2 linked regions of the Halohasta litchfieldiae genome follow. Each later gene encodes a partner of the first gene's protein in a complex. Links are inferred from orthologs where the notes say so. Each region holds a gene or a part of one and is shown on either strand. Other genes may lie near its edges.

What was found.
Region 2: HALTADL_RS16310 (region 1) and HALTADL_RS03045 share a complex: the UniProt entries of both Methanocaldococcus jannaschii proteins name them as parts of the 30S ribosomal subunit. The link is inferred for Halohasta litchfieldiae from one-to-one orthologs.

What each region holds. Positions count from the first base shown.
Region 1 is NZ_CP024845.1:3,202,663-3,205,927, forward strand. What follows is about bases 112-3,054. They hold HALTADL_RS16310 (30S ribosomal protein S8e), read right to left. Parts: upstream 1,798-3,054; coding sequence 1,426-1,797; downstream 112-1,425. Other genes in these bases: HALTADL_RS16300 (methyl-accepting chemotaxis protein), read right to left, coding at 112-509; HALTADL_RS16305 (Nif3-like dinuclear metal center hexameric protein), read right to left, coding at 591-1,355; HALTADL_RS16315 (nitrite/sulfite reductase), read left to right, coding at 2,174-3,054. Outside these bases: more of HALTADL_RS16300, read right to left, coding at 1-111; more of HALTADL_RS16315, read left to right, coding at 3,055-3,265.
Region 2 is NZ_CP024845.1:610,837-614,142, forward strand. What follows is about bases 1-2,984. They hold HALTADL_RS03045 (30S ribosomal protein S12), read left to right. Parts: upstream 1-1,270; coding sequence 1,271-1,699; downstream 1,700-2,984. Other genes in these bases: rpoA2 (DNA-directed RNA polymerase subunit A''), read left to right, coding at 1-613; HALTADL_RS03040 (NusA-like transcription termination signal-binding factor), read left to right, coding at 616-1,035; HALTADL_RS03050 (30S ribosomal protein S7), read left to right, coding at 1,699-2,412; HALTADL_RS03055 (ABC transporter ATP-binding protein), read right to left, coding at 2,628-2,984. In the rest of the region: more of HALTADL_RS03055, read right to left, coding at 2,985-3,306. UniProt on the Methanocaldococcus jannaschii protein: With S4 and S5 plays an important role in translational accuracy. Located at the interface of the 30S and 50S subunits.

The sequences.
Region 1 (3,265 bases):
TGCCGCATCGTTCGCTCGTAGCTCTCGGCCTGCTGTTCGATTCTGGAGGCTCGGCGCTCCATTTCGTCGCGGGCCGCTTGGGCCTCTTGGGTGGCGTCTTCGGCCTCGTGGCGGGCCTCGTCGGCGGCCGAAATCTCCTGTCGCAGGGAGCGACGCATCGATTCGAACGAGCGGTAGAGCTGGCCGATTTCGTCGCTGCGCTCGGTTTCGAGTTCGACATCAAGATCACCGTCGGCCATCCGGTCGGCCTTGCCGGCCAGATGGCGCAACGAAATAATCGTCTGGCTACCGATGGTGACGCCGATCAGCGCGAGACTGATTACCGTCAGCAGGATGAGGCCGAGGATGCTCGACCCCAACTCCCCGCTGCCGGCTCCGAGCGCCTCGACTGCCTCGATATGCACGAACAGCCCGGCGCCGACGACGATTCCGACGACCCCGAGCAGCGACAACGTCAGCTTTGCCGCGTAGCTTCCGCGGATGAAGTTCAGTGACTGCTCCGTACTCATAGTGATACCAACTAGTAAGATATCGTGTATCATAAAACCACAACACGCAGTTATCAGTGCTGAGAGTCGTCTACAGGTAGTTCAGAGATCAGTCGGGTGAGCGTGGTAGCTCGTCGACAGTCCCCAGTCGTCGACCAGTGTCTGTAGGCTCCGAACGCCGAATGTTTCGGTCGCGTAGTGGCCTGCCAGAATGGCGTTGATATTGGCCTCGCGAGCCTGATGGTAGAGCTTCTGTTTGCCCTCGCCAGTTATCAGGAGGTCGACGTCCGCCGCGATGGCCTCGTCGAGCCAGTCGCTGCCGCTACCGGTGACGATGGCGACGGTCGCTACCTCGTCGGGGCCGAAGTCGAATGTCTGGACGCTGTCGGTGCCCTCCAGTTCGGTTTCGAGTTGGGTCGTGATCTCGTCGACCGAACGGGCCTCACCCAGTCGACCCTGCTGGCCAATCGTCACAGGACCCATCGATCCAAAAGGAGCGGTGTCGGCCAATCCCAGCAGATCTGCGATTCCCGCCGCGTTGCCGACCGACTGGTGGCCATCAAGCGGGAGATGCGAGACGTAGAGCGCGATGTCGTTTTTGATAAGCGGTGCAATCCGCCGGTACTGCCGGTCGGTGACGCGTTCGATCCCGCCCCACGAGAGTCCGTGGTGGGTCACGAGCACGTCAGCGTCTGCGTCGACCGCGGCCTCAATCGTTGCCTCGGCGGCGTCGACCGCGAACGCGGCGTGATCTACGTCTTGCTCGGGGGGGCCAATCTGCAGGCCATTGGCGCTGGCGTCGACATCCGCATACGCGTCGGTCTGCAGTTCCTCATCTAATCGCGCGGTAAACGTCGAGAGTTCCATACCGACCGCTACGCGGCGAGCGGCTTGTAAGCCACGGACTCGCTACCGCAGCGAGACCAAAAGAGAGCAGTTACTCGATGGAGACGGCGTTGACCTGCCCGTCCTGGCCGGGTCGGGAGGTGACGCGGGCCTTGCCCTCGCTGGTTTCGATGACTGCGCCCTTCGTGATGATGTTCCGTCGGACGTAGTTGACGTTCGAGGGGTTCTCGACGACGTCCTCGATTGTGACTTCGGTCGTCTCGCCGCCGTCCGACAGCTGTGCGACGTTCGTCGACAGCGCGCGGAGTTTGTCATCGTTGCCACGGGCGTCGATGATCTGGAGGCGTGGTTCGGCGACAGTGGTCTCGGCTGGCTCGCGGCCGAGCTGGTGCCGTTTCTTTTTGCTGAAATGTTTGAGCCGTCCGCCGGTCCGCTTCCGCGTAGAGTGTCCCTGATCTTTCATACTCCGAACTGAACACCAGCAGCTACTTGAATCGCTCGAAACGACGCGGCTCGACCACCGCCGCCAGAGGGGCGAGAAGGCCAGTGGGCTCGCCGTTCTTCACAAAGTGTTGTCACTATTTGAGTACGCGATTCTGAAATTTGTACTTTCGCTGGATATTCGTTGGTTTGAGTAGGGTAAAAACACAGATCTAATCACCTTATACACATATTATTAGCTATTAAACTGTCCAGCTGTCGACTTAGGCAGGTATATTTCTGACAATGTAAACGATTAGGGTTATATGTGTCCGGACAAGACCGTTTTACCGTGACTACACGGATGGATGTGCCACATACCGAACTAAAATCGCACGTCTGTCCACACTGACCAAACCATGAGCCAGAAAAAGAAAGAGGAGTACAAAGACGGGCTGTACGGAGACGAGGTACGCGAAAAACTGATAGAGTTCGCCGAGAAGGGGTACGATTCAATCCCCGAAGACGAAAAGGACGCGTGGCTCTCGCGGTTCAAGTTCTGGGGCGTCTTCGCCCACCGGTCTGGCCAGGAGGGCTACTTCATGATGCGGCTGACCAACTGTAATGGCATCTTGGAGCCGGGGCAACTCCGGGCCATCGGTGAGGTCGCCCGCGACTACGCCCAGGGACCGATTGGCAACCCCGAGTACGGCAACGGGTGGATCGACTTCACCACGCGACAGTCGGTCCAACTCCACTGGATCAAACTCGAAGACGTCCCGAAAATCTGGGAGAAACTCGAAGGCACGGGCGTCACCACCCGATCTGCGGGCGGCGACACGATGCGAAACATCTCGGGGTGTGCGGTCGCCGGCAAGGCCAAAGACGAAATCGTCGACACGCTGCCGATCCTCGAACGGTTCCAAGATCAAATCCGCGGCGACAACGCGCTGTGCAACATGCCCCGGAAGTTCAACATCTCGATCACCGGAACGCCCGAGGGCGGCGCACAGGACTCGATCAACGACATCGGTCTCGAACCAGCGAAAAAGGAGATCGACGGCGAGGAGACGCTTGGTTTCAACGTTCGCGTCGGCGGCGGCCTCGGTGGTCACGAACCACGCGTCGCACGCTCGATCAACGTATTCGTCGAGCCGGACAACGCCGTCGACGTCGTCCGTGGCTTCGTCGAACTCTACCACGAACACGGCGACCGCGAAGTCAGATCGAAAAACCGCTCGCGCTTTTTCGTCGACGACAAAGGCACAGAGTGGATCCGAGAGACGCTTCAGGAGGACTTCGTCGACTTTGAACTGAAAACGGGCGGCAAAGACATGCGGGAAAACTACACGTTCAACGCCGGCCGCGACAGCGAGGACGGCAAGTTCGACTACCTCGGCGTCCATGAACAGAAAGATGGCAACTTCTATGTCGGCATCAACGTTGCCGTCGGGCGGATGGAAGCTGCGGAGGTAATACGGCTGGCCGATCTGGCCGACGAGTACGGCTCC
Region 2 (3,306 bases), 2.6 Mb from region 1 along the record:
GAGCGGGATGGCAATCGAGTTCGGTCCCAACGAACCGAGCTACCGAGAACTGCTCCAGCTCGTCGAACAGCTCCGAGAGATCGTCTTCAAGGGGATCGAAGAGATCAGCCGCGTCGTGATCCGGAAAGAGGAGTTAGAGGACGGCGAGGAGTTCGTCCTCTACACCGAGGGATCGGCGTTCGGCGACGTGCTCCACATCGAGGGCGTCGACGCCAGCCGCTCTACGTGTAACAACATCCACGAGATCCGTGCGGAACTCGGCGTCGAGGCCGCCCGCGAGGCGATCATCAACGAGACGATTGACACGCTCCGCGAGCAGGGTCTCGACGACGTGAACATTCGGCACCTGATGCTGGTCGCCGACATCATGACCAACGAAGGGACGATTGAGTCGATTGGTCGACACGGAATTTCGGGCTCGAAGGACTCGGTGCTGGCGCGTGCGGCCTTCGAGGTGACGGTCAACCACCTGCTGGACGCCGCGGTTCACGGCCAGAGCGACGATCTCAACGGCATCATCGAGAACGTCATCGCTGGCAAACCGATTGCACTGGGCACCGGCGACGTCAAACTCCGCATGGGATCGATTGACGCCAACCCGGCCGACGACTGACCATGAAAGTCACGCTCTCCGACGAGGCACGACGGTATATGGGGCTGTTCGACGAGGAGACCGACGTCAGCCCCAACGACTGTCTCGTCGAGAGCGACCGTGTGGTGTTTCTGATCCCGGCCGGTGAGATGGCCGACGCTATCGGTCCCGACGGGCGGATCGTCCGTCGTGTCGAGGAGAAAATCGGCCGGACAGTCGACCTCGTTGAGGACGCCGAGACACCCGCAGCGTTCGTCGAAAACGCACTCGCCCCCGCAGTCGTTCGCGGGGTGACGATCTCCGAACAGGGCGACCGGGTCGCCTACGTCGAGGTGGTCGACGCCGACCGTGGGGTCGCTATCGGCTCGAACGGCCAACATATCGAGACGGCGCGTCGACTGGCCCGTCGACAACACGATATCGACGACATTCAGTTGACGTAGCTTCTCACAACAGTCAACTGACACAGACAGTCGACGTTCTGTTCTTTGAGACTGTCGACTAGCTGTAAGCGGCTTTCCGTCCGTTTTGTGCGCTCCGAGTCGGTTTCACTCCGTTTTATCTCACACTGGGAAACAGTCTCAGATTCGATTAGCGACCCCTAAGAAGCGATTTGCGTGGGTTTCGCTGAGTCCAAAGAGAGATGCTTAAGTATCCGCATCCGAAACGAGAGGCTACATGGCCAACGGCAAATATGCCGCCCGGAAGCTCAAGAAAGACCGGCAGAAGCGACGCTGGTCGGACTCCGAGTACGCTCGACGAGAGCGCGGGCTCAAAAAGAAGTCAGACCCACTCGAAGGCGCACCGCAGGGACGCGGCATCGTCCTCGAAAAGGTCGGTATCGAAGCAAAGCAGCCGAACTCCGCGATCCGAAAATGTGTTCGGGTCCAGCTCATCAAGAACGGCAAGCAGGTCACCGCCTTCTGTCCCGGTGACGGTGCGATCTCGTTCATCGACGAACACGACGAGGTCACGATTGCCGGAATCGGTGGCGCGAAGGGTCGTGCAATGGGCGACCTTTCGGGTGTCAACTACAAGGTCGAGAAGGTCAACGGCGTTTCGATGATCGAACTCGTCCGCGGCAACGCAGAGAAACCGGTGCGATAATGTCCGAGAGCGAATCTGACGTCTCCGAAGACGTAGAGGAAGAAGAGATCGACGCTGAGGATGTTGACGCCGAAGAAGTCGACGCCGAAACTGAGGATGTTGACGCTGAGGAAGTCGACGCCGAAGACGCCGAGGAAGCCAAAGAGTCGGCTGTCGAGGGCGCACTGCTGTTCGGTGTGTGGGATGTCTCGGAGATCGAGTACACCGATCCCAGTACCCAGACGTATCTCACCGTGACGCCGATCGCTCACACGATGGGTCGACACGCCTCGAAACAGTTCGAGAAAAGCGAGATCTCGATCGTCGAGCGGCTCATCAACCGGCTGATGCAGACCGAAGAAAACACGGGCAAAAAACAGCAGGCCGCTTCGATCGTTCAGGACGCCTTCGAGATCGTCCACGAGCGGACCGAAGAAAACCCAGTGCAGGTGCTGGTCCGTGCGGTCGAAAACGCCGCCCCACGTGAGGAGACTGTTCGCCTCAAATACGGTGGGATCTCGGTTCCCAAGGCCGTCGACGTCGCCCCACAGCGCCGTGTCGACGAGGCCCTGAAGTTCCTCGCCGTTGGGACAAAAAACGCCAGCTACAAATCGAAAACGACTGCTGCCGAGGCACTCGCCCAGCAGATCATCGGTGCAGCCAGCTACGACGTCCAGACGTACGCGATCTCCCAGAAGGAAGAGCGCGAACGCGTTGCAGCTGCAGCCCGCTAACGCTGTTTTCGGTTTTCATTTTCGAAGAATCAAAATCAGAGCAACTGCTATCGAGCTTCGTCTATTCGACGTCGAGGCAGTTCAGGTTCGGTCGACAACGTCGACTGTGTTTTCTACCACAAACTCTGTACCATCGCCGGCGGTCTGAGAGCAGTAGAAAATGGAGTGGCCGGTAGAAATTCGTGCGGTTGTGAGTCGAAAAGCCGTTTCCCCGACTATACCACGAGGTACTCTTCGAGGTGGTCGCGGTCCGCAAGCGTAGCCCCATCGAGTTCGTCGACCATCCGGCCGTGGTCCATCGCATAACAGCGCTCGGCGAGCCCCTGAATCACAGACAAGTTCTGCTCGACGAACAAAATCGTCGTGCCAAACTCCTCGTTGATCCGCTTGAGGTCCTCGGTAATAGATTGCACAATCGACGGTTGGACACCCTCGGATGGTTCGTCGACCAACAACAGATCGGGATCACCGACGAGTGCACGGCCAATTGCCAGCATCTGCTGTTGGCCGCCGCTCATAGTTCCAGCATCCTGATCGGCTCGTTCTTCGAGGATCGGGAAGTAGTCGTATACGCGGTCGTAGAGCGTCTCTTCGCCGGTTCCGATTCCTTCACCGATCATGAGGTTCTGCTCGACAGTCAGCCCTGCAAAAACGTCTCGGCCCTGTGGAACGTAGCCGATTCCTCGGCGGGCGTGAACGTCGGCCGATTCGGCAGTTACATCCTCACCGTTGAACTGCACGGTTCCGGCTTCAGGTTCTAACAACCCCATGACTGCTTTCAGCAGCGTTGTTTTACCGACACCGTTGCGGCCGACGATCCCGACGATTTCGCCCTCCTCGACCGTACAGTCGACATCGTGGAGAATCGGCGTACCATCATAGCCTGCATTCAGC